One region of the Xanthomonas sp. NCPPB 1826 genome, then DNA from elsewhere that is predicted to be linked to it. Evidence: predicted binding sites of a transcription regulator. Region 1 holds the regulator's gene; the other holds the start of a gene.
The links. Region 1 encodes FliA, which starts transcription of late flagellar genes. Its sites were predicted from a motif close to TAAAGTTTNNCNNNCNNNGGCCGATAA; they were not measured.

Region 1 (14,665 bases):
CGCGGCCGGAGATGTCGGTGACCTCGGCCTTGGTCGAAAAGCCCGGCATGAAGATCAGATGCAGGCACTCGTCGGTGCTCAGGCGGGCGGCGGCTTCGGCATCGATCAGGCCCTTGTTGCGGGCGATCTCGCGCAGGCGTTCGGGGTCGATGCCGGCGCCGTCGTCCTGGATTTCGATGCTGACGTAGTCGCCTTCCTGCTGCGCCGACAGGCGCACGTGACCGCTGCGCGGCTTGCCGGTGGCTTCGCGCAGGGCCGGCGATTCGATGCCGTGGTCGATCGCGTTGCGCACCAGGTGCACCAGCGGGTCGGCCAGGGCCTCGACCAGGTTGCGGTCCAGTTCCGTCTCGGCGCCGATCAGTTCCAGCTCCACTTCCTTGGACAGCGTGCGCGCGACATCGCGGGCCACCTTGGGGAAGCGTGCGAACACCTTGCTGACCGGTTGCATGCGGGTGCGCATCACCGCGGTCTGCAGGCGCGCGGTGGCGATGTCCAGCGTGCTGACCGCGCGGTCGAGTTCTTCGTCGCGCAGGCGGGTACGCAGGGTCTTGAGGCGATTGCGCGACAGCACCAGTTCGCCGATCAGGTTGACGATGGCGTCCAGGCGCTTGGTGTCCACGCGCACGGTCTGCTCGGCGTCGGCCGCCTTGGCCGCCGCCTTGGGCGCGGCCTTGGCGCCAGGCGCAGCAGCGCCATGTGCGTCATCGTGTGCGGGTGCAGCGGCAGCGGCCTTGGGCGCGGCCTTGACCGCCGGCGGGCCGCTCTTGGCATCGAACTGCGCAATCAGCGAGGCCGGTGCATGCGGCACGGTTTCGCCCGAGCCCATCGCATCCAGCATGGCCTGCAGATAATCCAGCGACTGCTGCGCGGCATCGAAGTGATGCGCCTGCAACACCGCCTGGCCGGAGCGTGCCATGCCCAGGGTTTCCTCGGCGGCGTGGCAGAGCTCGACCATCGGCTTGATCGCCAGGAAGCCGGCGCCGCCCTTGAGCGTGTGGAAGCCGCGGAACACCGCGTTGAGCTGGTCGGCTTCGTCCGGTGCCTGTTCCAGCGACACCAGCTGTTCGCCGAGGCGATCCAGGATTTCCTGGGCCTCGACAATGAAATCGGCAGCAATATCGTCTGGAACAGCACTCATGGTTACAGCCCCAATCCGGACAGCAGGTCGTCGGCGTCGTCCTGCGACACCGCGTGACGGTCCAGGCCCTTGACTGCAGGACCGGCAAGACCGCCGTCGTCTTTCTTCGGCTCGGGATTCTTCGGCGGCAGGCCGAGCGCACCGAAGCCCTCGTGCACGCGCCGCACGATGCCGGCCACGCGACGGATGATCTGGCCGCTCAGGTCCTGGTAGCTCTGCGCCAGCGACAGCTCGGTCAGGTTATGGCGCATCTTGTCCATCAGCGCGCCCTGGTCCTGGTTCAGGCCACCGTCGCGCAGCTGGTTGGCCAGCTCGCGGCATTCCTCGACCAGGTCCAGCGTGCGATGGCTGGCCTTCTCGGTCATTTCCACCACGTGGTCCAGGCGCGAGCAGGCATCGTCCAGTTCGCCGGCTTCCTCGGGCACGGTGGGCAGCTCGCCCAGCGCCTGCCCGAGTTCGCGCGCGAGCCGGCTCAGGCTCTGCATCATCGGGCGCGTGCGCAGCGCGGCGAGGTGGTCCACCTCGCGCCGCCAGGCGACCTGGTCACCGCTTTCCAGTGCATCGAGCGCGTGCTGCAGGCGCTCGATCAGGGCGGCACGTTCGGCATCGGCTTCCACGGTGGCGTTCATCAGGCGGTCGCCGCCAGACGTTCGAACACCTTGCCCAGCTTCTCTTCCAGCGTCTGTGCGGTGAACGGCTTGATGATGTAGCCGTTCACGCCGCACTGGGCCGCTTCGATGATCTGCTCGCGCTTGGCTTCGGCGGTCACCATCATCACCGGCAGGTGCTTGAGCTTGGCGTCGGCGCGGATGTTGCGCAGCAGGTCGATGCCGGTCATGCCGGGCATGTTCCAGTCGGTGACCACGAAATCGAACGGGCCGGCCCGCAACGCCGCCAATGCGCTGTTGCCGTCTTCGGCCTCTGCGGTATTGGTGAAGCCCAGATCGCCCAACAGATTCTTGACGATACGTCGCATCGTCGAGAAGTCGTCCACGATCAAAATCCGCATGTTCTTGTTCACATCAAGCTCCTAACACTAAAAATACGCGAAAAAATCATTCGTCAATTTCGACACCGGCATCGGCCAGTTCGAAGACCTTGAGGCGGCCGCGCAGACGCACCACCGCCTGGCCATGGATCTGGCAGACGCGCGATTCGCTGACACCGAGCACGGCGCCGATTTCTTTCAGGTTCAATTCCTGTTCGTAGTACAGCGACAGCACCAGCTGCTCGCGCTCGGGCAACTGGCCGATGGCCTTGCCCAGCTCGCGGCCGAATTCGCCACGCTCCATCATCTGCTGCGGATTGGGGCCGCCCTTGGCGGTGGTGTCCAGCTCGCCGTGATCCTCGATCCGCGACTCCAGGCTCAGCACCTGGCCGCGGGCGGCATCTTCCATCAGACGCAGGTAGTCGGGCAGCGGCATCTCCATCGCGGCGGCCACTTCGGTGGCGGCGGCGGCGCGGCCGGTGTGCTGTTCGATCTTGCGCACGGCGGCGGCAGCGTCGCGTGCGCGGCGGTGCACCGAGCGCGGTACCCAGTCGCCACGCCGGATCTCGTCGATCATCGAGCCGCGGATGCGGATCGAGGCATAGGTCTCGAACGAGGCGCCCTGTTCGGAGTCGTAACTGCGCGAGGCTTCGATCAGGCCGATCATGCCGGCCTGGATCAGATCGTCCACTTCCACGCTCGCCGGCAGGCGCGCGGCCAGATGGTGGGCGATGCGGCGCACCAGGTCGGCGTGCTGGGTGACGATATCGTTGGCGTTGTTGCGCTGCACGGCGCGGTACTGCGCGCTGGCCGTGGTTGCGGTAGCGGTGCTCATGCGGCCACTCCCCGTTGGATGATGCGTTCGACGAAGAACTCGACATTGCCGCGCGGCACGGTGGGGGCCTGCCAGCGCGAGGTACGGCGAGCGATTTCTGCAATGGCCTGCGCCGACGGACTGGCGGGGTAGGCCTTGATGACCGGCTGCTGGCGCTGCACCGACAGGCGCAACCAGTCGTCCTGCGGCACGTGGCCGAGGTAGTTCAGCGACACGTCGCCGAGGAATTTTTCGCAGACCCGCGACAGCTTGTCGTACAGCAGGCGGCCCTCGTTGGGGTCGCGCACCATGTTGGCGATGATCTGCAGGCGGTCCACGCCGCGTTCGCGCGAGAGCACCTTGATCAGCGCATAGGCGTCGGTGATCGAGGCCGGCTCGTCGCAGACCACCACCACGGTGTCCTGGGCGGCCTGGCAGAAGGTCAGCACGCTGTCGGTGATGCCGGCGGCGGTATCGATGACCATCACGTCCAGGTCGCGTTCCAGCTCGGAGAACACGTTGACCAGGCCGATGTGCTGGGCCGGGGCCAGTTCTGCCATGTGGCGGCGACCGGAGGCGGCCGGGACCACCAGCACACCGCCGGGGCCTTCGATGATCACTTCATCCAGCGTGCAGCGGCCGGCGATCAGGTCGGCCAGGGTGTACTTGGGCGACAGGCCCAGCACCACGTCCAGGTTGGCCAGGCCCAGGTCGGCGTCCAGCAGCAGGGTGCGCTTGCCCATGTCGGCCAGCGCCACGGCCAGGTTGGCGGAGATGTTGGTTTTACCCACGCCGCCCTTGCCACCGGTCACGGCAATGGTGCGCACCGGGCCCAGGGGCTCGGGACGGGTCGCCGACAGGGGGAAGGCGTTGGTCAGCTTGGCGTATTCACGCGACTGCATGGTTGTGCTCCGGAGTACAGGGCTTATCGGCAGCGCGCCGCAAATCTTCAAGGCGAAGAACGAGACTGGCGGCATTGGCGCGGTGCAGGTCGTCGGGGACCCGCTGTCCGTCAGTCACCCAGGTGATGGGCATTTGGTGATCGACGACGACCGACAGCGCACTACCGAAGCGGCCGGTCTCGTCAAGTTTGGTCAGCACCACGCCCTGGGGCTTGGCGTGGGCAAAGCGGCGCACGACCTCGTCGAGGTCGGAAAAGTGCGCGTTGGCAGGCAGCACCAGCAGCGAGGTGACCTGATGCGCGGCGCGCAGCCAGTTCAGCTGGGCGGCCAGGGCGCGGTCGCGCTGGCCCATGCCGGCGGTGTCGATCAGCACCAGCTTGTAGTCGCGCAGGCGCTCGAGCAGTTCCAGCAGGCTCTCGGCGCTGTCGGCCTCGTGCACGGCGATGCCGAGCTGACGGCCGTAGCTGTGCAGCTGCTCGCGGCCGCCGACGCGCTGGGTGTCGGTGGTGACCAGGGCCACATCGCGCGGGGCGTGCTGGGCGGCGAAGCGCTGGGCGAGCTTGGCGATGGTGGTGGTCTTGCCGGCGCCGGTCGGGCCGACCAGGGCGATCACGCCGCCGCGTTCCAGCGGGTCGACCGGGGCCACCGGCAGGCGCTTGGACAGCAGGCCCAGCATCAGCCCGCGGCCGCGGTGCAATTCGGTATCGGCCGGAATCTGCAGTGCCACGTCGCGGATCAGGCCGGCGTCGAAGCCGTAGTCGTCCATCAGCTCCAGAGCCTGCGCGCGCACCGGCGAGCCACGCAGGCGCTCGTCGGTGAGGCGGTTCATTTCGCGCTCGATCATCTGCCGCATCAGCGCCAGCTCGCCACGCAACTGCTTGAGTTCTTCATCGTTCTGCGGCGCCGGGGCGGCGGCGACCGGCACCGCGGCCAGCGCCGGCGGGGCGACCACCAGCGGCGGCAACGCGGCCGGCGGCAGGATCTGCGGCAGCGCGTCCAGGTCGAAGTCGGCGTCGTCGTCCAGCGCGTCTTCGTCCTGGTCGTAGCCGGCCTGCACGGGGGCAGCAGCGGCGGCCATGATCGGGGTCGGGGCCTGCACCGGGGCAGCCTGCACGGCGGCGCGCTGCACCGGCGCGGTGGTCAGGAAATCGGCGAACAGCTGTTCCGGCACGGCCGACAGCGCGTGTTCCTGGCGCGGCGCGGCGGTCACCGCGACGGCATGGGCCAGGGCCTGGGCGGCAGGCGAGGGGACGGCAGCGCTACGCACCGGTGCGGGGACCTGCGGCTGGCGCGGCACATTGACCGGCTGGCGCAGCGCCATCGCGGCGATCATGTCTTCGGCGGCACTGGCAACGCGCTGGCGCTGGCTCGTACCGGCATCGGCGGCCTGCTTCAGCGGTGCGTGGACCGGTGCGGCGGCGGCTTGCGGGGCCGGTGCCTGCGGGGCAGCTGCCGACGGGATCGGCGCGGCGGCAACGGCCGGCGTCTCGGAGCGCGCGGTTTCCAGGGCGCGCTGCACGAGTTCTTCGTCGTAGTTGCTGGCAGCGACGATCTCGATGCCTTCGGCGGTGCGGCGATTGGACAGGATCACTGCGTCCGGGCCGTGTTCTTCACGCACCATGCGGAATGCGGTGCGCATGTCCGGGGCAACGAAGCGTTTGATTTTCATGCGAAGTGCCTCCAGGAACGGGACCCGCCGGACGCCGGACGGGTGCGCGATGAATGTGGGTGTGTTGCCAGCGTCATGAGTTGCCTGTCCCGTTCGGTTGTTCCAAGTGCTGCTCTCGCCCCGCAGCGGTGGCGCTGGCTGCGGTCTCGGCAGAGCTAATGCACGCGGCGTGCCAAAACGGGGTGCCGGGGTTCCGGCGCGGGAAGCTGGGGCGTTAGGAACAGGCGGGGGCTGTGTGTCCGGCCGGGTCCGACGGCTTCAAGTCGATGGATTGATTGACTTTTTTCCGGGGCGGCGATGCGCTGGCGTCGTCGTGCGGGCGGAAGCGCTGGCGGCCGGAAGGCCAAGTCTGGGGCGCTCGGGATGCCTGGAAACGGCCAGCGCCGTGCAATCGATTGGAGATCCGGGCCAGTGGCGGCTTTCCGACGCCGGGGCGCTGGTCGGTCTCCGGCCTGCTGCCATCGCTGGCCAGCGTGGTGGGTAGGTTCGTAGGAGCGCACCTGGGCGCGACGGGCCGTCCCGGTAACGCCTGTCGCGCCCAGGTGCGCTCCTACGGTGGTGTCGGCGTCTGCGGTGCGTTGTCGGATTGCCTGGCCTGTCGTAGGAGCGCACCTGGGCGCGACGGGCTGTGCCGGTAACGCCTGTCGCGCCCAGGTGCGCTCCTACGGTGGTGTCGGCGTCCGCGGCGTGTTCTCGGGTTGCCTGGCCTGTCGTAGGAGCGCACCCGGGCGCGACGGGATGTGCCGGTAAAGCCAATCGCGCCCAGGTGCGCTCCTACAGTGGTGTCAGCGTCTGTGGTGTGTTGTCGGATTGCCTGGCCTGTCGTAGGAGCGCACCCGGGCGCGACGGGGTGTGCCGGTAACGCCTGTCGCGCCCGGGTGCGCCCCCACGGGGGGCGTTGGTCGGCGGGGCGGTTTCAGCTGATCGTGCCGACCAGCTTCAGGCGCTTGTCTTCGGGCACTTCGCTGTAGGCCAGTACCGACAGGGACGGGACGCTGTGGCGGACCAGGCGGGCCAGGGCGGCGCGGACCTGGCCGGGCACCAGCACCACTGCCGGCTCGTTGCGGGCTTCCTGCTTGCCGACGCAGTCGGCCAGGCTCTGGTGCAGGCGCTCGGCTAGGCCGGGCTCCAGCGCCACGCCGTTGCCGTGGGTGGACTCCTGCAGCACGCGCTCCAGCTGCGGGGCCAGCGTGTAGACCGGCAGCTCGGCCGACATGCCGGCGATTTCCTGCACGATGAAGCGGCCCAGCGAGGTGCGTACCGCGGCGGTGAGGGTGGTCGGGTCCTGGCTGTGCGGGGCGTGCTCGACCAGCGCTTCGACGATCTTGCGCAGCTGGCGCACCGGGATGCGCTCGATCAGCAGGTTCTGCAGCACGCGCACCACCACCGACAGCGGCAGCGCCTTCGGGGTGAGGTCTTCGACCATCTTCGGCGCGGTCTTGGCCAGGGTCGCCAGCAGCTGCTGCACTTCCTCGTGGCCGAGCAGTTCCGGGGCGTGTTCGCGGATCAGGTGCGACAGATGGGTGGCGACCACGGTGGCCGGGTCGACCACGGTGTAGCCCATCGATTCGGCATAGGCGCGTTGGTGCGGCTGGATCCAGGTGGCGTCCAGGCCGAACGCCGGGTCCTTGCCGGGGATGCCGTCGAGCTGGCCGAGCGCGCCGCCCGGGTCCAGCGCCAGTTCGCGATCGGGATAGATTTCCGCAGTGGCCACCGGCACTCCGTGCACCAGCAACCGGTAGGCGTTGGCCGACAGTTCCAGGTTGTCGCGGATATGCACCGGCGGCACCAGGAAGCCGATGTCCTGGGTGAGCTTGCGGCGCACGCCCTTGATGCGCGCCATCAGTTCGCCACCCTGATTCTTGTCAACCAGCGGAATCAGCCGGTAGCCCACTTCCAGGCCCAGCGGGTCGATCGGGCGCAGCTCGTCCCAGCTCAGCTCCGAACTGGCCTGGGCGGCAGTGGCCGCGGCGGCGGCCTTGGGATCGGTGGCGGGGTCGCCGGTCGGCGGGATGACCAGGCTGCGCTTGTACATTTTCCAGGCGATCACGCCCAGGATCAGGCCCAGCGTCAAAAACGCGACGTTGGGCATGCCCGGCACCAGGCCGACCAGGCCCAGGATCGCTGCGGCCACCGCGAGGGCGCGGTGCTGGCCGAACACCTGGCTGATCATGGCGCCGCGCATGTCCTGCGCGCGCGAGGCGCGGGTCACCAGCAAGGCGACCGAGGACGACACCAGCAGGGCCGGCAGCTGCGCCACCAAACCGTCGCCGATCGACAGCAGGGTGTAGGTGGAGGCGGCATCCACAAAGCTCATGCCGTGCTGGAACATGCCCACCGCCATGCCGCCGACCAGGTTGATGAACAGGATCAGGATGGCGGCGATGGCGTCGCCGCGGATGAACTTGTTGGCACCGTCCATCGCACCGTAGAAGTCGGCTTCCTCGCGGACTTCCTCGCGGCGGGCCTTGGCTTCCTCGCGCGTCAGCAAACCGGCGTTGAGGTCGGCGTCGATGGCCATCTGCTTGCCGGGCATGGCGTCCAGGATGAAGCGCGCGGTCACTTCCGACACGCGCCCGGCACCCTTGGTGATGACCACGAAGTTGATGATGGTCAGGATCGCGAACACCACGATACCCACGGCGTAGTTGCCGCCGATCACGAACTGGCCGAACGCCTCGATCACCTTGCCGGCTGCGGCATGGCCGTCCTGGCCGTTGATCAGGATCACGCGGCTGGAGGCGACGTTCAGCGCCAGCCGCAGCATCGTGGTCATCAGCAGCACGATCGGGAAAATGGTGAATTCCAGCGGGCGCTGCACGTAGACGACCGCCAGCAGCACCATCAGCGAGATGGCGATGTTGAAGGTGAACAGCGCATCCAGCACCGGCGCGGCCAGCGGCACCATCAGCATGGCCAGCATGGCCATCAGCGCCAGCGGCGCGCCCAGGCCGTTGCGCAGCAACTCCATGATGCGCCGGGCATTCATCGGGGCGGGTTGGGCGCTCATGCGCTGGCTCCCTTGCCGAACTCATCCACGTCCAGCGACGGCAATTCCGGCATCGGGCCGCCGTTCCAGCCACGCAGCTGGTAGACGTAGGACAGCACCTGGGCCACGACCGAATAGAGTCTCACGGGAATTTCCTTGCCGATTTGCGCTTCTCTATACAAGGCGCGTGCCAAAGGCGGGGCGGTGACGATCGCCACGCGGTGCTGTTCGCAGGCTTCGCGGATGCGGAAGGCCATTTCATCCACGCCCTTGGCCACCACGATCGGGGCGCGCATCTTGCCGCCTTCGTACTTGAGCGCCACCGCGTAGTGGGTCGGATTCATCAGCACCACGTCGGCCTTGGGCACCGCTTCCATCATCTGGCGCTGCGACATCTGCATCTGCATCTGGCGGATGCGGCCCTTGACCTCCGGGCTGCCCTCGCTCTCCTTCATCTCGCGCTTGATCTCTTCGCGGGTCATCTTGAGCTTCCGCAGCCAGTTCCACTTCTGGTAGGGCGCGTCGATGGCGGCCAGCAGCACCAGCGCGCCGGCGGTGTAGAACAGCAGGCTCTTGGTGAAGTCCAGGCCGTTGCCCACCGCCTGTTCCAGCGGCTGGTTCACCAGCGAGCGCAGGCCGTGCAGGCCCTTGGAGATGCACAGGCTGGCAGCCAGGCCGACGAACAGCAGCCGCAGCACCGACTTGATCAACTCGGCCAGGCTGTTGCTGCCCCACATGCGCTTGATCCCGTTCATCGGGTTGAGCTTGGTGAGGTCGGGCATGATCGCCTTGCCGGAAAAGCGCAGCCCGCTCATCAACAGCGGGCCGGCCAGGCCGGCGGCCAGGCAGATGCCGATCAACGGCAGCATCACCCACAGCAGCTGCAGCAGCAGGTCGCCGAAATGGCCGAACAGCGCCATCGGGTTTTCACGCATCTTCGGGTCCGGGCTGAGCGCAGTCTTCATCCAGACGCTGGCGCCATCGCCGATACCGCGGGCCAGGGCCATCAGCGCGAACACGCCGGCACCGAACACTGCGGCAGTGGACAACTCGCGCGATTGCGGGATGTTGCCCTGCTCGCGGGCTTCGCGCAGGCGTTTTTCGGTGGGAAGCTCTGTGCGTTCGCCGCCGTCTTCGGACTCGGACATGGAGGTGCCGGTGACTGGTCAGCCCTGTGTCATGCAAGTGGCGTTCCAGTTCGGGAATCGGGAATCGGGAATCGGGAATCGGGATTGGGGAATTGAGATTGGGATTGGGATTGGGATTGGGGATTGGGTAGTCGGGACGCAGCGGCTGTGCGTGGGACTGCTGGCGGGTCGTTGCGCGTGGATGCCGGGGCGGCGGTTGTTTTGACGCCTTCGCTCAGCCGGTCGGGCGAGTTGGGCCGTCGCGTTGGGCGACCACCATCGCGATGAAGTGCTCGGCGTCCATTGGCCGGCCCAGCAGGTAGCCTTGCAGCTGGTCGCAGCCCAGCCGTTCCAGCGTGTTGCGCTGGGCGGTGGTCTCCACGCCCTCGGCCACCACCTGCAGGCGCATGGTGTGCGCCAGTGCCACCACCGCGGCGACGATGGCGATGTCTTCCGGGCCATTGTCCAGGGCCTGCACGAAGCTGCGGTCGATCTTGAGTTCGTGCGCGGGCAGCTTGCGCAGGTACATCAGGTTGGAATAACCGGTGCCGAAGTCGTCGATGGCAATGCGCACGCCCAGCGCATTGAGCTGGCCGAGCGTGCGCAGGCAGGCCTCGGCATCGCGCATGGCCATGCTCTCGGTGATTTCCAGGGTGAGCTGGGCCGGTGGGATCGCGTAGTTGGCCAGGGTGGTGGCCACCTCGTCCAGCAGGCTGGGCGAGGCCAGCTGCGTGGCCGAAAGGTTGACCGCCACCCGCCAGTGCCCATGTCCCGCCTCGCGCCAGTCGCGCATCTGCCGGCAGGCCTGCTGCAGCACCCAGCTGCCGAGCGGGCCGATCATGCCGCTGCGTTCGGCCAGCGGGATGAAGCTGTCCGGCGGCACCAGGCCGCGCTCGGGGTGCTGCCAGCGGAGCAGCGCCTCGGCGCCGACCGGGCGGCCATCGTCGGCGCAATACTTGGGCTGGTAGTGCAGGACGAACTGACCCAGTTCCAGCGCACGCGGCAGATCCTGCAGCAGCTGCAGGCGCTCGCGGGTGGTGCCGGTCATCGAGCGCTCGAAAAAGCTGTAACGGTTGCGGCCGGCCTGCTTGGCGTGACTCATCGCCGCATCGGCATGGATCATCAACTGATGTTCGCTGCCGGCATCCTCCGGATACAGCGCAATGCCGACGCTGCTGCTGAGGCGCAATTCCTGGTCGGCGACCAGGAACGGCACCGCCAGCGCCTGCAGCAGATGCGCGGCGATGGCGGCGGCATCCTCGGGGTCGGCGATGGCCGACACCAGCACGAACTCGTCGGCACCCAGCCGCGCCAGGCTGCCGTGGGCGCGCCGGTGCGCACTCATGCGCCCGGCTACCGCCACCAGCAACTGGTCGCCGAACTGGTGGCCGTAGCCGTCGTTGATGGCCTTGAATCCATCCAGGTTGATCAGCATCACCGCAAAGCGTTGCCCGTCGCGCTGGGCGCGGTCGATGCTTTGCAGCACGTGCTCGTGCAGCAGCACGCGGTTGGGCAGGCGGGTGAGCGGGTCGTGCAGGGCGGCCAGCACCAGCTCGGCATTGGCCTGCGCCAACGACCGCGCGAGCACGTCGGTGCGTTGCTGGAAGCGCCGCGACAGCACCGAGATCACCAGTGCCAGCGCCAGCAGCGCCAGCGTGACCAGCACCACCACCGCGGCCAGCCAGGGCAGCGGCAGATGCGCACCGGCGGCCGCGCCGCAGATGCTGCCGGGCGCGAACTGCGCGGCCGCCATGCCGGTGTAATGCATGCCCACGATCGCCACGCCCATGATCATCGCCGCGATCAGGCGCAGGCTGTAGCGGCGGCCGTCGTGGCGCAGCCGGAAGGCGATCCACAACGCCGCCGCCGAGGCGCCGATGGCGATGGCAAGGGACAGCCCGAACAGCAGCGGGTCGTAGTTGATGGCCGGGGACATGCGCAGCGCACCCATGCCCATGTAGTGCATCAGCGCGATGCCCAGCCCCATCAGCACCGCGCCCATGCCCAGCCGCGGCCACGGCAGATCGGCCCGCGAGGTCAGCCACAGCGCGAATGCCGATGCCAGAATCGCCGCCAGCATCGAATAGGTCGTCAACGCCAGGTCGTAGCCCAGCGGAATCGGCAGGCGAAACGCCAGCATGCCGACGAAGTGCATCGACCAGATGCCGATCCCCATCGCCACCGCGCCGCCCATCAGCCAGGCCACGGCATCGCCGCCACGGCTGGCAGTCACACGTGCGGCCAGATGCAGTGCGGTATAGGAGGCCAGCACGGCCACCACCAGCGACAGCATCACCATGCCAGGGTTATAGGTTCCGACCACCCATCCACTTCCGGCGCCGAGGGACGCACTTGCTCAAGCACCTAGCGACCCCGGGCGCCACTTCTTGAGCGCCTGCGGGCAGCCGGCGGCGATCGACGTGCATGCGCCGCAGGTCACGCGCAACTGCGCTGGTCGGCCGGGCAGGGGCCGCCGGCGATGGCTGTGATGCGTTGGAGGCGAGGGGGCTGCGCGCGAGGTGACGGTGCGGGCGATGCTGCGGTGCCGTGACCGGCATGCGGGTAGCTGCCAGTGCATGCGTGGATGCTGTGCGTCGAGCTGAAATCCGTACGCAGCGAGCTGCGCCCGACCGGCGACTCTTGGGCTCACGCCACCGACGATTCGGGCTCTTCCGGTTCGATGCGATTGCGGCCATGCCGCTTGGCGCGGTACAGCGCCTCGTCGGCACGCGCCAGCAGCGTGGCGGCGTTGTCGCCGTTCCGGAACCAGGCCACGCCGACCGAACAGGTCACCTGCAGCGGCCGGGCGGCACCCACCTCGTACGGTGCCAGGCTGAGCTTTTCGTGGATGGCGCGCAGCCGGTGCTGGCTATGCTGCGACATGCCCGGCAGCAGCAACAGCAGTTCCTCGCCACCGTAACGGCCCACCTTGTCCGAGTCGCGCAGGCAGGCGGTCAGGCGAGCGCCGACCTTGGCCAGGACCGCATCGCCGACCAGATGCCCGTGTTCGTCGTTGACCAGTTTGAAGTGGTCCAGATCGATCAGCACCACCGCCAGCGGGTGCCCGCCGTGCGCACAGGCCTGCAGTTCTTCGGCCATGGCTTCGAGCACGCCGGAGCGGTTGAGCAGGCCGGTCAGGGCATCGTGGCTGGCCTTCAGGGCCAGCGCTGCGCGCGCGCTTTCCAGATCGCGTTTTTCGTGTTCCAGCTGATAGGTGCGCTCGGCCACCAGTTCGGCCAGCATGCGCTCGCGCGCGACCAGATGGCGGTGCCGCCAGCGCCACAGGCCGGCCAGCAACGCGCTGCCGATCAGCACATACAGCACGATCGCCGGCGGGCTGCGCCACCACAGCGGGGCCACCGCAAACGGCAGGTCGGCGATCGGCGAGGCGGTGCGGCGGTAGCGGTCCAGCACCTGCACCTGCAGCCGGAAATGCCCGGAGGGCAGCGGCGCCTGGTCGATCGACAGGTTGTCGCTCTGGATCCATTCGTTGTGCAGGCCGAGCAAGCGGTAACGCACGGTCAGGCGGCTCGGGTCGTCGTACACCTCCATCGTGGACAGCTCGATATGCAGCGGCTTGTCGCTCCAGCCCAGCAACTGGCCGCGCTGCACCGGCACGCCGCCACGGCTGACGCTGTCGATGCGCACGCTGGGCTGGCGCGCATCGAACAGCCGCGCCGGATCCAGCAGATGGCTCACCCCGCGCGAGGTGCCGATCCAGACCGACCCATCCGGATCCTCGGCGAAGGCGGCTTCGGAGATGTCGTCCCACAGCAGGCCCTGCGACTGCGACAGATGCGCCCAACGCTCGCCGTCGTAGACCTCCACGCCGCGCGCATGGCCCACCCAGACCCGGCCGAGGCTGTCGCCGCGCATCAGGTAGACGCCGACATCGCGCAGCGCCTCGTCGCTGATCGCCTGCAGATCCAGCCGCTCGCCCAGCAACATGCCGTGCCAGAGACCGGGCCGATAGAACGCCAGCCACACCTCGCCGCTATCGCTGATGTGGAACTTGCTGATCCACGGGTCGGAGGTGCCGCCATTGACCAGCACCTCGACCTTGGACCAGCGCGCGCCCTGCAGCCGGAACAAGCCGTTGGCGGTGGACACCCACAGCGTGCCGTCGGCGGTCTGCTGGACATCCGTATAGGCGATGGTGGGCATCTCGGTGACCGCTTCCATCGTGCCGCCTTCCAGCGGGCGCCGGATCACGAACAGCCCGCCCGCGCTGAGCATCCACATCCGCCCCTGGCGATCGATCAGCAGGCGGCGCGCGGTGCGCGGCAGTTTGGCGATCTGCGCACTGCGGCCATCCGGCCAGGTGCGGCGCAGGAAACCGGCCGAATTGAGCGTCCACAGGCTGCCGTCGGCGCTGCGTTGCATGCCCACGATCTGGATCCCGGAGGCCTGCAGGGCCGGAACGAACCGGCCGCCCGGATCGACCTGGCGGCCGGTGCCGTGTTCGTTGCCGACCAGCAGCGCGCCCTGCGCGTCGCGGGCGATCGACCAGGTGGGCGCGGCCGGCATGCCCTGCGAGACGTCCCAGTTCTCTATCCATTCGTAGCCGGCCCAGCGCACCAGGCCTTCGCCATCGACGGTCATCCAGACATCGCCATCGCGGTCCACCAGGATCGCATCGCTGCTGCCGGGCGGCAGCCCGTTGTCGGCGCCGAAACTGCGCCAGCGGCCGTTCTCCCAGCGTGCCAGCCCGTCGTTGCGACGCACCAGCACGCGCCCTTCGCGGTCCAGCACCAACGGTGCCTGCCGCCCGATGGTTCTGCCATCGAGCAAGGGCAGCGGCTGCACGCTGAATTTGCTGGCGCCCGGCGCGCGATAGAGCAGGTTGCCGGTGCCGCGGACCCACAGTGCGCCGTCGTGATCACGCAATACGCTGTACCAGCGATCGTCCGGCACGCCTTGGTCCGGCCCGTACACCTGCACCTTGCGTTGCGCATCGATGGCGCACAGTCGCTTGGCGCAGCCGGCCCACAAGGTGTCGCCTTCCACCGACAGGCTCAGCACCTTGGACAGCTCGGGC
Region 2 (14,665 bases), 1.7 Mb from region 1:
AGCGCAATACGCTGGCCACCGCGCTGGCGAATGCGCTGCAGGATCCGCAGGCACTGCAGGTGGTGGACGGCTGCGACTTCGAGCAAGCATTGCCGGGCGGTGTGCAGGCCGCGGTTGTCGCCGCCAGATGTGCCGATGTCGCGCTGCTGGCGATTGGCGAACCACTGGGCTACTCGGGCGAAGCGCAATCGCGCAGCGAGATCTGCATCCCCGAAGCGCAGCGACAGTTGCTGGCGGCAGTCGTCGCCACCGGCACGCCTGTCGCGGTCCTGCTCAGCACCGGTCGCGCGCTTGCGCTGGAAGGGCCGGTGCTTGGATGCGCGGCGATCCTGGTGACCTGGTTCCTGGGCTCGGCGGCCGGTGTTGCATTGGCTGACATCCTGTTGGGTGCACAGGCACCGTCCGGCCGTTTGCCGGTGAGTTTTCCACATGCGGTCGGGCAGGTGCCCTACACCTATGCCCACCCGCCAACCGGCCGTCCCAATCCCCGGCCGGACGAGCTGGAGCCTTACACCACGCATTACCGGACGGCGCCCAACACGGCACTGTTTCCGTTCGGCCATGGGCTCACCTATGGGCGCATCGACTATGCCGAACTGAGCTTGAGCGATGCACGCCTGCCAGCCAATGGCAGCATGCGCATCAGCGCACGCATCTACAACCGCGGCACGCGCGATGCGGACGAAGTGGTGCAACTGTATGTGCGCGACCGCAGCGCCAGCGTGACCCGGCCGGTGCGGGAGCTGAAGGATTTCCGCAAACTCGCGGTGCCGGCTGGCGGCAGCGCGCCGGTGGAGTTTGTGTTGCGGCGTGCGGACTTGTTGTTCATCGGTCAGGCATTGCAACCGACCGTGGAGCCGGGTGTGTTCGATGTATGGGTGGCGCCATCGGCTGAAGCTGCAGGACTGACGGCGAGCTTCGAATTGGTGGAGTGAGGTGACGTGCGGTGATGCTGGTCGATATTCATGACCTTGAGCATCACCTGCGTCCGAAGTCCGATGATGACCGTTGTTCCCGAGCAGTCGGTGCGACCGAGCACGCGGATCCCATGCTGCGCAATGATGTGCAAGAGCAGAACGCGGGTGGGCCCGGAAATCCGGGCCCACCACGGTTCGGTCAGAACTCCTGCCAGCCTGCGCCGTCTGTTGCGCCGGCGACTGACTCGAGTTTGCGTGGTGCCCGGTGCGGAACAAGCTTTGCAGGTGTCTTCAGGGGCGCTGCCGTTTTCCTGCTGCCGGCCTTGGCAATGGCTGATGTGCCAGCAGCTGCGCCGACCGGAACAGCTTTCTGTCCGTCGATCTTGAAGACCGCCACCGCCTCGGTCAGCTGCGTGGCCTGCTCCTCCATCGCACGGGCTGCAGCCGTCGCTTCCTCGACCAGGGCTGCGTTCTGCTGCGTCGTTTCATCCATCTGCGTGACCGTGATGTTGACCTGCTCGATGCCTGCCGACTGTTCCTGCGAGGCGGCGGAGATCTCACCCATGATGTCGGTCACGCGCTGCACGCTGGAGACGATCTCGGCCATCGTGGTGCCCGCCGTATGCACCAGCGTCGAGCCTTCGGTGACGCGTTCGACCGAGTCGTCGATCAGCGTCTTAATCTCCTTGGCCGCGGCAGTGGACCGCTGGGCCAGCGTGCGCACTTCCGAGGCAACCACGGCAAATCCACGTCCCTGTTCGCCGGCACGTGCCGCTTCCACGGCTGCGTTCAAGGCCAGGATGTTGGTCTGGAACGAGATGCCGTCAATGACCGAGATGATGTCGGCGATCTTCTTGGACGAGGCTTCGATACCAGCCATGGTGCCTACGACCTTGCTCACGATCTCGCCGCCCTGCGAGGCCACGCCTGCCGCGCCGATCGCCAGTTGGTTGGCCTGACGTGCGTGTTCGGCGTTCTGGCGCACGGTGGAGGTCAGCTCTTCCATCGAGGCAGCGGTTTCTTCCAGGTTGGCCGCCTGTTGTTCGGTGCGCTGCGACAAGTCCTGGTTGCCGGCGGCAATCTCGCTGGCCGCCGAGTTGATCGACACTGCCGACCGCTGGATGCGGCCAACGATTTCGGCAAGCTGCGCGGCGGTGGTGTTGGCGTCATCGCGCATCTGCGCGAACACACCCTTGAACTCGCCGGTCATGCGTGCGGTCAGGTCTCCTGCGGCAATGGACTGCAGCAGCGAAGACAGCGATTGCAGGTTGCTGTCCGCGGTGGCCATGAGCAGGTTCAAGCTCTCCACCATGACGCGGAAATCGTATTGGAAACGCTCGGCATCGCCGCGCGCGGTGAAGTCACCGTCCGCGGCAGCCTGTGCCAGCTGCTTGATCTCGATGTTCATCGCGGACAGGTTGGCCTTGACCTCGTCCATGGTCTGCGTCAGCACGGCCTTCTCACCGGGCAGGCGCTCCATGCTCTCGCTCAGGTCGCCGATGGCATAGCGGCCCATGATCCGTGCAAGGTTGGACTGCACGGCCAGGTGGGAGGCCACAAGCGCATTGGTGTCCTCGGCCATGCGGCCGTAGTCGCCCGGGAAGGCCTGGGCATCCATGCGGAAGCTGGTCTGGCCCTCATCGTGGCGCTTGGCCATGTCGCCCTGTGCAGTCAAAAGGGCCTGCAGCTGTGTCTGCATGCCCTGCATGGCGCGCAGCAAGCGGCCGGTCTCGTCCTTGGCCTGAGTCTGCACGTTGTTGCCGAGCTGACCATTGGCGATCGCCTCGGCTGCGTTGGTGGCGCGTGCCAGCGGCTGGGTCAGGCTGCGGGTGATAAGCCAGGCCAGTAGGCTGCTGACCAGCACGACCGCGGCACCGCCGAGGATGAGCAGGAGCTTGCCGCGATCCATCGACCGGACTGCTTCTGCGTAGGCCTGTCTGCTCTGTCCTTCCTGCCGGGTGACGAGCTCGCGGATCTTGTCCTGCCAGGCGAGCGTGGCAGGCCGCGCCTGCTCGCTGAGAATGTCCTGGGCCTGCGCGTTGTCGTTCTTGGCGGCCAGTGCCATGACTTCGTCGTTGAACTTCACGGAAGTCGCCCGACGCTCGTCCATCTCGTTACGGATCTTCCGCCCTTCCTCCGAGCTGGACAGCGTATCCAGCCTGGTGCGCAGCTCCTGGTAGCGCTGGCGCTGGGCGTTGATGGTGTTGAGCGCTTCGGTGTTGAGCTCCTCGCTTGTCGCCATGGCATACGTGCCCAGTGCGATCAGCAGCGATGAGTTGGCATCCAGCATGCCGTTGCCGATCTGGATCTTGGCGGTGCGGTCGAGAACGATGAAGTCCAGCTGCGCGCGTGCGTTCGCCATCGTGCTCAGGCCGGTGGCCACCAGCAGGCCTGAGAGAAGAATCAGGATTCCGAATGCAACGGCCAGGCGGTGGCCGACGTTGAAGCGTTGAAGAAAGGCGATCATGGACGTCCCAGAAGAGATCAGTGGAGGCATCGATGTCCACGCTGTTAGCGAGCCTGGCACCGGTTCCCCAATAACGGCGTCCTTGTCCAAAACTGGAATGTCTGTCACTAAATTATCATCGCACCCTTCAGAAAACGCCGGAGCTGTCGGGGTGCTCCTGACGCATGTCAGGACGGGCGGCTGCACACCTTGCACAAACCGCTGTTCGCCGTGCCGCCGTCTTGCCATCCTCAGGCTCGGCAACACCTGCTTGCGTTTTAAAACGCGCCGACTGCATGGCGATGTTGCCGACCTGCCTGGCTACATGTAGATGGCTCTGCTGATCCGGGCGCCGAAGCCTGCATCGGGATTGGTTGCGGAGTCGCCCAGCCTTTCCTGCATGACCGCCACGGCAAGGTCGCGACGTTTCGCCAGTCGGCTGCGGTCGGCGCTGGCGAGTGCATCGCCGATCTCGCTCCTGGTCAAATCGGTGCAATACGCAGGCGCTCCTGGCTGCTGGCGCCAGGAATCAGCCAGGTGGCCCGAATAAAACGCGTCGAAGCCGGTGTCATTCACCAATGCCATCGCGACCTCGCGATCGTTGTCGCGATCAGCCGCCACGGGGATGGCGATACGGCCGGGCGCAGTGGCCGGCTGGCCTTTCTCGGCAAGCGAACCAGACCCGATCGCATTCCATGCCTTGGCGATCGGGCGGCCCAATTGCTCAGCCACCCACAGGCTCTCAACCTGGCCCGCTTCAATCGCGTCAATCTTGCTGTCACGCGCGGGGTAGTAGTTGGACGTGTCGATCAGCACGACATCACTTGAAACCTGCGCCAGCAGCGGCTTGAACTCCGGAATCCTGTTCAACGGGATCGAAAGGATGATGGCATCGACATCGACCACGCATTCTTGCGCAGTCACTGCGCGAGCGCCCGAGGACAGCAGTTGCAGGTCAATCGTCTCTGGCCCACGCGAGTTGGCAACCTTGACCTCATGGCCGAGCGAACTCAGCTTTTTCACCAGCGTTTTGCCGATATGGCCGGTGCCGATAATGCCTAGCTTCATGATGCGTTCTTCTGTGTGGAGAGCGGGGTGGTTTACGCGGCGAGGGAAGTGCCTTTCACGCAGGAAGCGCCCAGCCTGAGCGCAGCACGTCCTGCAGCGCCTGGCGGGCGTCGCTGTCCGCGTCACCGCTGGCAGCTCCTGCCCATGCGATCGCAAGCGCGGCAAGAAAGATGTCGCGGCCAGTCAACGATGCCCGCGCCTGACCGGAGCGTTGTGCAGCCTGCAGAAACACGCCTGAGGCCTCGACCACGGATTGGCAGGTCGGCATCAACACCGAACTTGGCTGGGACCATGCGGCCCGTAGCGGCTCCGGAAGACCTTCGTAGGCATTCATCCAGTTTCCCAACGCCTCGATCCAGCGTTGCAGCGCACGCCCCGGGTCGTGCTCTTCTGCCCTGATGGCCATGCGTGCTTGCTCGAGGTTGGCGTAATGCGTTTCCAGTAGCGCTGCCAGCAGGGCGTCGCGGCTGGGGAAGTGCCGATACAAGGTCCCCGGGCCAACGCCTGCGCGCTTGGCAATGCTGTCCATCGACACATCGATGCCTTCCTCGGCAAAGGCGTTGCCGGCGACCTCAAGAATCTGGGTCCTGTTGCGTTGGGCATCGGCGCGCGGAGGGCGTGGCTGAACGTCGGAAGACATAGGTCGGTTAGCCTGGTTCTTGATATCCGGAGTGTATCTCCATATATTTCCCGGCACAAACGGAGCGTGTCTCCCTTTTGCGGGGCGCTTTGAACCGGGAGGTTTTAAGAGCGCAGTCGGCGGCCGGCTGTCGCTGTCTCCGCCGGTTGCCACCGCCGGACGCGCGCACCACCACTGCAGATCGAGGAACGCATGAGCCACTCCAAGACGATGATCATTGGCCTGCACCTGGGCAATGGCTACGGGTCCCAGCCGGGAGCCTGGCGCATGCCGTGGGTGGATCCGACCAACTACACCAGCTTCGATGCCCGCGTGCGTCAGGCGCAGGCCGCCGAGCGTGGGAAATTCCAGTTCATTTTCCTGCCTGACGGTCCGAGCGCGGTGGCCGATATCGACAACGAAGCGCCTCACTTCAACCTGGATGTGATGATGACCCTGGCTGCCGTTGCGCGCGGCACCGAGCGTATCGGTCTGGTGGCCACCGGCTCCACGACGTTCAACGAGCCGTTCAATCTGGCGCGGCAGTTCAAGGCGCTGGACATCATGAGTCACGGGCGTGCCGGCTGGAATGCGGTGACCTCCAGTGGTGAGGATGTCGCCGCGAACTACGGGCGAAAAATTCCGCCCAGCGCGGATCGTTACGCACGTGCGCACGAGTTCGTGCAACTGGTGCAGGCGTTGTGGGGCAGTTGGGGGAAGGATGCCTGGCTGCACGACCAGGCCTCTGGCCGGTTTGCCGACGCCAGGCAAATTGCGCCGATCAACCTGCAAGGCAGGTTCGTCGGTTCCCGCGGACCGCTGTATATCCCACCCTCGGAGCAGGGCCAGCCGGTGATCTTCCATGCCGGCGGCAGTCCCAATGCATTGGAGCTGGCCGGACGCTACGCCAGCGCTGTGATCGGTGCGTGTTTCAGCATTGAAGATGCCCGCGCGCAACGCACCGCCTTCCGCAACGCCGCCAAGCAGGCCGGCCGCGACCCGGACGAGATCAAGTTCATTCCCGGGCTGATGACGACAATCGCGCAGGATCGCCGTGCGGCACTGGATCGCCGGATTGCACTGACCGCGCAGACCTTTCCTCAGCGGCTGGGTTACCTGCAACAGATGCTCGGGCTACGTCTGGATCCTGCTGCACTCGAGCGGCCTCTGTCGCCCGCGCAACTGGCTGCGGCACGCCCGTCGCCCCAGGATCCTCGCTCGACAAAGGCGCTGCAGATCGCGCGGGAGGGCTGGAGCCTGCGCGACATCCTGGCCCATGGCGTCATCGACTATCACCCGGTGATTGTGGGCCCGGCGGTCGAGGCGGCCGACCACATGCAGGCCTGGTTCGAGGCAGGTGCGGCCGATGGTTTCTGGATCTCACCGGATATCAATGACGACGGCATTGATGCCTTTGTCGATGGAGTCGTGCCGATCCTGCAGCAACGCGGTCTGTTCCATCGCGATTACCGGGGCACCACGCTGCGCGACCACCTGGGCGCACCTGCCCAATACGGGCGCGATCCACGCATCACTGCGTGAGCCGCAGCACGTCACACACATCGGAAGGAGCACACATGAACATCGGCATCATTGGCGCAGGCAATATCGGTGGCACCCTGGCACGCAAATTCGTTGCAGCCGGGCATGTCGTCAAACTGGCTGGTTCAAAAGGCCCCGACAGCATTCGTGAACTGGCAGAAACGATCGGCGCCGAGCCTGTCGCCGCTGAAGAAGCGGTCAAGGACGTCGAGGTGATCGTGCTGTCCATCCCGTTCGCCAGGATCCCCGAGGTTGCGGGCCTGTTCTCCACCGTACCCGCACAGGTGGTGGTGATCGATACCTCGAACTACTACCCGCAGCTCGGCACCAGGATCCCGCAAGTCAACGACGGCAAGCTGGAAAGTGTCTGGTCCAGCGAGCAGCTTGGCCGGCCCCTCATCAAGGCATTCAACGCCGTGCTCGCCAGGACACTGGCTGAGCGCGGCAAGCCCGCAGGCACGCAGAACCGGATCGCCATCCCGGTGGCAGGCGACAGTCCGGCCGGCAAGGCGATCGCGCAGCAACTGCTCGACGCTGCCGGGTTCGACTCGGTCGACGCGGGAAATCTTGCAGATTCATGGCGGCAGCAGCCAGGCACGCCTGCGTATTGCACCGAGCTTCCGATTCCTGAGCTGGCGTCAGCGCTCAAGGCTGCAGTGAAGGGCGATGCACCGGGTCATCGCGATGCACTGATGGCCGAGTTCTATGGCGCTGACGCACCGCCAAGTCACGAGACGATCGTTGCGCGCAATCGGGCAGTGACCGCGCCGCGCTGAGATCCGCTTCCAGGGGATCGGAAGAACCTTCGCGAGGAGCGGGTGCCAACCCGAATGGATCCAGCCAGGTGCACATGGCACCGGGATGGTCTGCGCGCTGCAAAGGTGTCGAAGGCGCTCACCTGGAAGCACTGGATGCGCGCAGCAAACATGCCTGCGTATCTCGCGGTAGCGGCCTTGCAGCCATTCATGCCCCACGGGTGAGTGACCGGCTTCAGCACGGCGGTGGCGCCGTGCTGACGAGTTGGATGTTCTGCGCCAGCCCTAGAACTTGACGGTGGAAAGCATTCCCAGCATCTCGTCGTAGCTGCCATTGGCCGCCGCATCGCGAAGAAACCTGGCGCGTTCCACGACAATCTCCTTCGGCGTGCTTTCTGCATGCAGCAGCGCCAGTGCTTCGTCGAGGAATTCGTCCAGGGGCATGGCATGTTCGTCGTTGCCTTGGCCGTACAGTTTGGTGCGAACGCCCGGAGGCACCAGCTCGATGACCTGCACGGTGCTGTCGGCCAGCTGCACACGCAAGGCTTCGGTGAACGAGTGCACCGCGGCCTTGCTGGCGCTGTAGGTCATTGCAGCCGGGAACGGCACAAAGCCCAGCGCGGAACTGACGTTGATGATGACGCTGTCGTTGTTGCTGGCAAGTTGCGGCAAGAATGCATAGGTCATGCGGATGGTGCCGAGCAGGTTGATGGCAATCGCCTCTTCGGCAGCCTGCAAGGACTCTGGCTTGAAGACGTTTTCGCTCGGCATGATGCCGGCATTGTTGATCACCACATTCAAGGCGGGGTAGCGCTCGGCCGCCACGCGGCTGGCCTGGACGATGGAGTCCGCGTCCGCAACGTCGATTTCGATTGCCTCGATGCCTGGATGCTCGGCAGTGATCTGATCCAGCAGCGCTTTCTTTCGCCCTGACACGATGACCATGTTGCCAGCCTGCTGGAGCCGCAGCGCCAGTCCGAGGCCGATGCCAGAGGTCGAGCCGGTAATGAGGATGGTGTTGCCGCTGTTCTTCATGGATGTTTCCTGGGTACGGAAGGGGTAGAATCCAAACGGACAACAGTCCGCTTGCCTCGAAACGTTGGCGGACAACTGTCCGTTTGTCAATAAATTCAGTGAGGAACAGGGTGTGGAAAAGCCAACGCGATCCGATGCACTGCAAAATCGCGAGCGCATCCTGTCCGTGGCGCTTACGGAGCTGGTGCGCTCGGCCGATGTGCCACTGAGCGCGATCGCCAAGAAGGCAGGCGTCGGGCAAGGGACCTTCTACCGCCACTTCCCGACGCGGGAGGCCTTGGTGGTAGAGGTCTATCGCCATGAGATGCTGCAGGTCACCGGGTTCGCCGAGCAGTTGCTGAAGACGCGTCCGCCGGAGCAGGCGCTACGCGAGTGGATGAACCGTCTGGCCGAATACGCCATTACCAAGGCGGGCCTGGCGGATGCGCTTCGGGTTGTCGCCAACGCGAAAGAGTGCGCAGGCAACGCAGGCTATGCCCCCGTGATCGCTGCCGCCCAATTGTTGCTGGATGCCAACGAGAAGGCCGGAACGATTCGTCCAGGGATCACCACGGACAAGTTTTTCCTGGCGATCGCAGGGATCTGGCAGATCGACGCCACCGAGAACTGGCAGCCACGCCTGGCCTGGCTCATGGAGACGGTGATGGAAGGATTGTGCGCGGGAGCGCCAGGACGGCCTGCAGGCGGATAGCGGCGGCAAGCGCCCGGATTCCAAGCGCGCAGCAGTACGCATGCCGCACCTGCTAGGTCTCCAGCTTGCCTTGCTTGAGCTTTTCCCACATGTCTTCGGCTTGCTGGGGTAAGCCGCCGGTGTGACGTATCAGGCAGATCTCCATGCCGATATCCCAGTGCGTGTCGCCGGGCGCTGCATGGACCAGCAACCCTTTGGCGAGGTCCTCTTCCACCAGTGTGCGCGGCAGCCACGCGATCCCGGCACCAGAGCGGCACATGGCCAGCAAGGTCGCTGCAAGATCGGAAGTCAACGCAGGTGTCAGGCGCGGTTCCACATCCTTGAACGCTGGATGCCCGGCGATGATGCGGCCCAGGCCGGAATCTGCACTGTAGGACAGCAAGGGCATTGCATCGGCTGAGACGAGCGACCAACGCGGGCTGCCGTCGCCATTTTCCTTCGCTGCACTGAAGGGCTGGAGCACATCGTTGCCGACCACAACCCGCTCGAACTGTTCCGGATCCAGCCCGAGACACATCCGCGGATGATGGTGGCAGAGCAGGAATTGCGCTGCCCCTTGCAGCATCAATTTTTCGCACGCCCTGAGCGTGTCGGAGACCAGCTGAAACGCACCGATACCGGTGTTTGATTCGATGCGCCTGACAAATGCCGGAAAGAACGTGAAAGAAAGAACATGGGTGGCGAGGAACGCCAACGCAGGCCGGTGTCGCCCGGCCACTTCCAGTGTTTCCTGCCGCGCAGCGTAAATGCCCGAGACCAACCCGGATGCTTTGCGAACGAACGCTTCGCCGGCCGGCGTCATCAGCACTTCCTTGCGCGAGCGCGTGAACAGCGGCGTGCCCAACCATTCTTCGAGGGCATGAATGCGCCGACTGAAGGCCGGCTGGGTGACAAAGCGACGTTGTGCGGCGCGCGAGAAATTCAGGGTCTCAGCCAGCGCCAAGCAGTCTTCGAGCCATGTCAGTTCCATGATGCCGATTGTGCATCAAGCGCATAAAAAAGGCATTGGCAGCGCTTGGGCGCTGGCACTTACGCTCCGACTCGAGCTTGCAACGCCTCCACAGGCAGGTTGTCCAGCAAGCGGCAATTCCGGTGGGTTCGCATGTCGACGGGAGCGGGCGATCATGCAGAAACGAAGTGGCATAAGACAGGTGCTCGGCCAGCTCTACGTACAGGTCCTGATCGCCATCGTCATTGGCGGCCTGGTGGGTTATGTGTGGCCGCATCTGGGTGTGGTCTTGCAGCCTGTTGCGGAGGGTTTCATCAAGCTCATCAAGATGCTTCTGGCACCGATCATCTTTGGAACGGTCGTGGTCGGGATCGCCAAGATGGGAAGCGTCAGAGAGGTCGGGAAAACCGGCGTCAAGGCGCTGATTTACTTCGAGGTCGTGTCGACACTCGCACTGGCAATTGGTCTTGTCGTGGTGAACATCATCCGCCCCGGCGAGGGCATGAACATCGATGCCGGTTCGATCGACAGCAGCGCGATCGGGCAGTATGTCAATCGCGCAAAAGACGATGCTGGCATGGTCGATTTTGTGCTGAACATCATTCCCACCACACTGGTGGACGCCTTCGCCAAAGGCAGCATGCTGCAAGTCATCCTGGTTTCGGTGTTGTTTGCAGTGGGGCTATTGCAGCTGGGCGAGCGTGGCAAGCCCCTGGTCGATCTCATCGATAACGGGCTGCAAGCATTGTTCAAGATGATCAACATGGTGATGCGACTCGCGCCACTGGGCGCAGGTGCGGGCATCGCTTTCACGATCGGCAAGTATGGCCTTGCCACCCTGTGGTCGCTGGGGCATTTGATGCTGGCCGTCTACGTGACGTCGGCACTGTTCGTGTTTGTGGTGCTGGGAGCGATCGCACGGTGGACGGGCTTTCCACTTTTGCACCTTCTCCGGTTCATCAAGGACGAAATACTTGTCACGTTCGGAACCTGTTCCACCGAAGCCGTGCTGCCGCGCATGATGATGAAGCTCGAACTGGCCGGCGTGCGCAAATCGACGGTTGGCCTGGTTCTGCCCACCGGATACACCTTCAATGCGGACGGCACCTGTATCTACCTGACCATGGCAGCCATCTTTGTGGCGCAAGCGACCAATACGCCGCTGCCGGTCTACCAACAGATTGCCTTGCTTGGGGTGTTGTTGCTGACCTCGAAAGGATCGGCTGGTGTCGCTGGCGCGGGTTTCGTTGCGTTGGCCGCAACGCTTTCCACCATCGACACGGTGCCTGTTGCGGGGCTGGTGCTTCTGCTGGGCGTCGATCGCTTCATGAACGAGGCCAGGGCGGTGGTCAACCTGATCGGCAACAGTGTCGCCACGCTCGCCATTGCCAAGTGGGATGGCGCGCTGGATCTGTCCAAGACCCGGGAAATCATGCGTCGTCAACAAGCGGGCGAGCCCATGCCTGTCGCAGCCTCTTCAACCGATTCATAACTCACACCAACCTGCGGGAGACCACCCAATGCGTATCATCGATGTCGTTGAAATCACCAAGCCGATCTCCTCGCCGATCCGTAACGCCTACATCGATTTTTCGAAGATGACCGCCAGTCTGGTGGCGGTGGTCACCGATCAGGTGCGCGCCGGCCGTCGGGTCGTCGGCTACGGATTCAACTCCAATGGGCGCTATGGACAGGGCGGGCTGATACGCGAGCGCTTTCGCGATCGCATCCTGGAGGCAGACAGTGCATCGCTGTGCAACGACGCCGGCGACAATCTGGATCCGTCCAGGATCTGGAAGGCGATGATGTCCAACGAAAAGCCGGGTGGTCATGGCGAGCGCTCCGTCGCAGTGGGCACGCTGGATATGGCGATCTGGGATGCGACCGCCAAGATCGCCGGCATGCCGCTGTTCCGCTATCTGGCGCAGATGAAAGGCCGGCAAGCCGATCCACGCGTCTTCGTCTATGCAGCCGGTGGCTACTATTACCCGGGCAAGGACAACAGTGCCTTGCGCAAGGAGATGCGCGGCTATCTGGACCGTGGTTACAACGTGGTCAAGATGAAGATCGGTGGCGCGTCCATTGACGAAGACCGCGGCCGGATCGAGTCGGTGCTTGAGGAAATCGGCAGCCAGGCCCGCTTGGCGGTGGATGCAAATGGGCGCTTCGACCTGGAGACTGGCATCGCCTACGCCAAGATGCTGCGCGACTATCCGCTGTTCTGGTACGAGGAAGTCGGTGATCCGCTCGACTACGCGCTGCAAGCCGCCCTGAGCGAATTCTATCCGGGGCCGATGGCAACCGGCGAAAACCTGTTCTCGCACCAGGATGCACGCAACCTGCTGCGCTACGGCGGCATGCGCCCGGACCGCGATTACCTGCAGTTCGATTGCGCGCTGTCGTACGGCCTGGTCGAGTATCTGCGCACGCTGGAGGTGCTGGAACAGTTCGGCTGGTCGCCCGCACGTTGCATCCCGCACGGTGGTCATCAGATGTCGCTCAACATCGCCGCAGGCCTGGGTCTGGGCGGCAATGAGAGTTACCCGGACCTGTTCCAACCATATGGTGGTTTTCCTGATGGCGTTCAGGTCCAGGACGGACACATCGTGATGCCGGAGTTGCCGGGTATCGGCTTCGAGGGCAAGTCCGACCTGATCAAGGTCATGCGTGAGCTGGCCGAATAGGACGGGATGGCATTGGCTGCGTTTCTGATGGGCGAACCACCTGCGCGGGGCATGCCTGTGCCGACCTTCGCAGGCGCATCAGGACTGCGCCCCGCCTCACCCCAGCCAGTCGGCGCAGGTGGCTGGCTTGTTCTCGTCGGCGCAACGTGTCTGCGCCTTCTGGCGCAGGCGCGTCAGCACCGCGCTGCCTGTCGGGCTCTGCTTGCTCCAGGTCTTCAGTGATGCGCCGACTTCCTCGAAGTGCTGGCGATTATCTTTGAGATAGCCATCGGATTGCCGCGCCAGATCGCCGATCACTCGGCTTGCAAGCGTCTCGATACCTGTACCGTCCTCCGGGCTGAGCCGGACCAGCGCATCCAGATAGGTCATGCCCCGCTCAACCACGGTCCCCTGGCTACCATTCGAATCGTAGGCCTGCTTGAACCATGACAGCGCAGCCTTGGTGTCACCGCGCTGTTCGGCCAGGATGCCCAGGTAGGGCATGTAGTAGGACGGTGTCTTGCTACGCGTCAACTCGGCCTGCATCAATTGCGCAGATCCCTTGTTATCGCCCACCAGCGCCAACAAGCCGGCAGCACTTGTGATCGTGGATTGACGCTCTTCATCGGTCTTGGCTTCCGTCACCGCCCACTGCACGCGCTGGTGCACGGTCTTGACCACGTCTGCAGGGAGCGGAGATTGCGGCTTATTCATTTCCGCTCTGGTCGGCTGTCCCTGTGCCAGGCGAGCAAGGTCGATCTCGGCATACCCGGTCCGCAAACGATCAACGATGGGCAAGGTGGGATCGGCATAGGCCTTTGCCAGCGCCTGATTGAACTCCCTGGACAATGCGGCACGTTTGCCCGGATCGTCGGTCGCGGAAGCAACCAGCGTGGCAGCACCACGCACCAGCACATCAAGATTGTTGCGCACCTCTGACGGGTTGGAAAACACGGTTTGCAGCAACGTGTACGTCGCCGGGCTTGCGACGGGCTTCTGCCTGGTGACGGCCACTGCCAGCAGCTGGAAGCGACGCCGCAAGGCCGGCTGTGGTGCCGCCTTCGCCAGTGCAGCCAGGGTGCCGGGCGCAGCCTTTGCATCGACCAGTTGGTCGTCCTGCAACCAGCTGTAATTGCCGAGAAGAGTCCACTCGTCCGGCTTTAGCGTTTGTGGAGCGTTGAGCGCCCGCTCCAGGATCTGCTTTGTACTTGCGGTGGATTGAGCTGCAACGCGCAGGCTATCGACAAGCTGGGCGGTACTGCTGTCGCCCACCAGCCGGGTGATTTCGCTGCGATCCGGGCGTAGCAGGATGACCGTGGGATACCCCCTGACGCCGAAGCGTTCGGCCCAGGTCTGGGCTTCTTGCAGGTCTGCGTCCAGATGCACTGCCACGAATTGCCGCGTCTGCGCGATGAACCCCGGGTCCTTGAACGTGGTGGCCTTGAGCCGGTTGCACGGTGGGCACCAGATGGCGCCCCAGTACAACAGGAGTGGTTTGCCGGTGTTCCTGGCCTCTTCCAGGGCTTTCTCCACATTTCCCTCATGCCAGTTTATCGCGGGCGCCGCTGCAGGCCGCGTTGCTGCCGCGGGCGGCGCCGATGCCGCCGACGGCGTTGATCTGTCGCAGGCCGTCAGCGCTGCCAGCAACGCGGAAAGAGCGATGAGCCTGGGGGACGGCGAACGAAACGACAGAGCCATGGGAAGCCTTTGCGTGATGGAGGTCAGCTGAGCGCGGTTGTCTGGAAACACCTCCACGCATGCCAATTTCTCGAAGCATCACGTCTTTCAAGTTTGCCCGGAGCGGAGGATGCGAACTGCCGTCACGCCGAACGCATCGTTAGGGCACATGACGGCGCACATTGGATCCAAGCTGGAGACAGCCGGCGTTCCGCGCGAGGGGTGCAAGTTGTCTAGCCGGTCCGGACCTGTCGGAGCACTGTGGTCCGGGCAGGGACAGCGTGGATGACGCGTCTGCATGGC

Region 2: the regulator FliA is predicted to act here: its motif matches at 3,455-3,481, upstream of AC1PLA_RS02750 (methyl-accepting chemotaxis protein).

What each region holds. Positions count from the first base shown of each region.
Region 1 is NZ_CM161521.1:2,362,956-2,377,620, forward strand. Features, by position in the region: gene AC1PLA_RS10165 (chemotaxis protein CheA) at 1-1,138, opposite strand, end outside; gene AC1PLA_RS10170 (protein phosphatase CheZ) at 1,141-1,767, opposite strand; gene cheY (chemotaxis response regulator CheY) at 1,767-2,159, opposite strand; gene AC1PLA_RS10180 (RNA polymerase sigma factor FliA) at 2,194-2,961, opposite strand; gene AC1PLA_RS10185 (MinD/ParA family protein) at 2,958-3,842, opposite strand; gene flhF (flagellar biosynthesis GTPase FlhF) at 3,829-5,511, opposite strand; gene flhA (flagellar biosynthesis protein FlhA) at 6,428-8,500, opposite strand; gene flhB (flagellar biosynthesis protein FlhB) at 8,518-9,648, opposite strand; gene AC1PLA_RS10205 (putative bifunctional diguanylate cyclase/phosphodiesterase) at 9,863-11,950, opposite strand; gene AC1PLA_RS10210 (ligand-binding sensor domain-containing diguanylate cyclase) at 12,274-14,665, opposite strand, start outside.
Region 2 is NZ_CM161521.1:632,791-647,455, forward strand. Features, by position in the region: gene AC1PLA_RS02745 (glycoside hydrolase family 3 N-terminal domain-containing protein) at 1-935, shown strand, start outside; gene AC1PLA_RS02750 (methyl-accepting chemotaxis protein) at 1,117-3,384, opposite strand; gene AC1PLA_RS02755 (NADPH-dependent F420 reductase) at 3,685-4,557, opposite strand; gene AC1PLA_RS02760 (TetR/AcrR family transcriptional regulator) at 4,487-4,960, opposite strand; gene AC1PLA_RS02765 (NtaA/DmoA family FMN-dependent monooxygenase) at 5,264-6,592, shown strand; gene AC1PLA_RS02770 (NADPH-dependent F420 reductase) at 6,628-7,368, shown strand; gene AC1PLA_RS02775 (SDR family oxidoreductase) at 7,633-8,382, opposite strand; gene AC1PLA_RS02780 (TetR/AcrR family transcriptional regulator) at 8,495-9,073, shown strand; gene AC1PLA_RS02785 (LysR family transcriptional regulator) at 9,126-10,043, opposite strand; gene dctA (C4-dicarboxylate transporter DctA) at 10,198-11,514, shown strand; gene AC1PLA_RS02795 (mandelate racemase/muconate lactonizing enzyme family protein) at 11,543-12,706, shown strand; gene AC1PLA_RS02800 (thioredoxin family protein) at 12,803-14,383, opposite strand.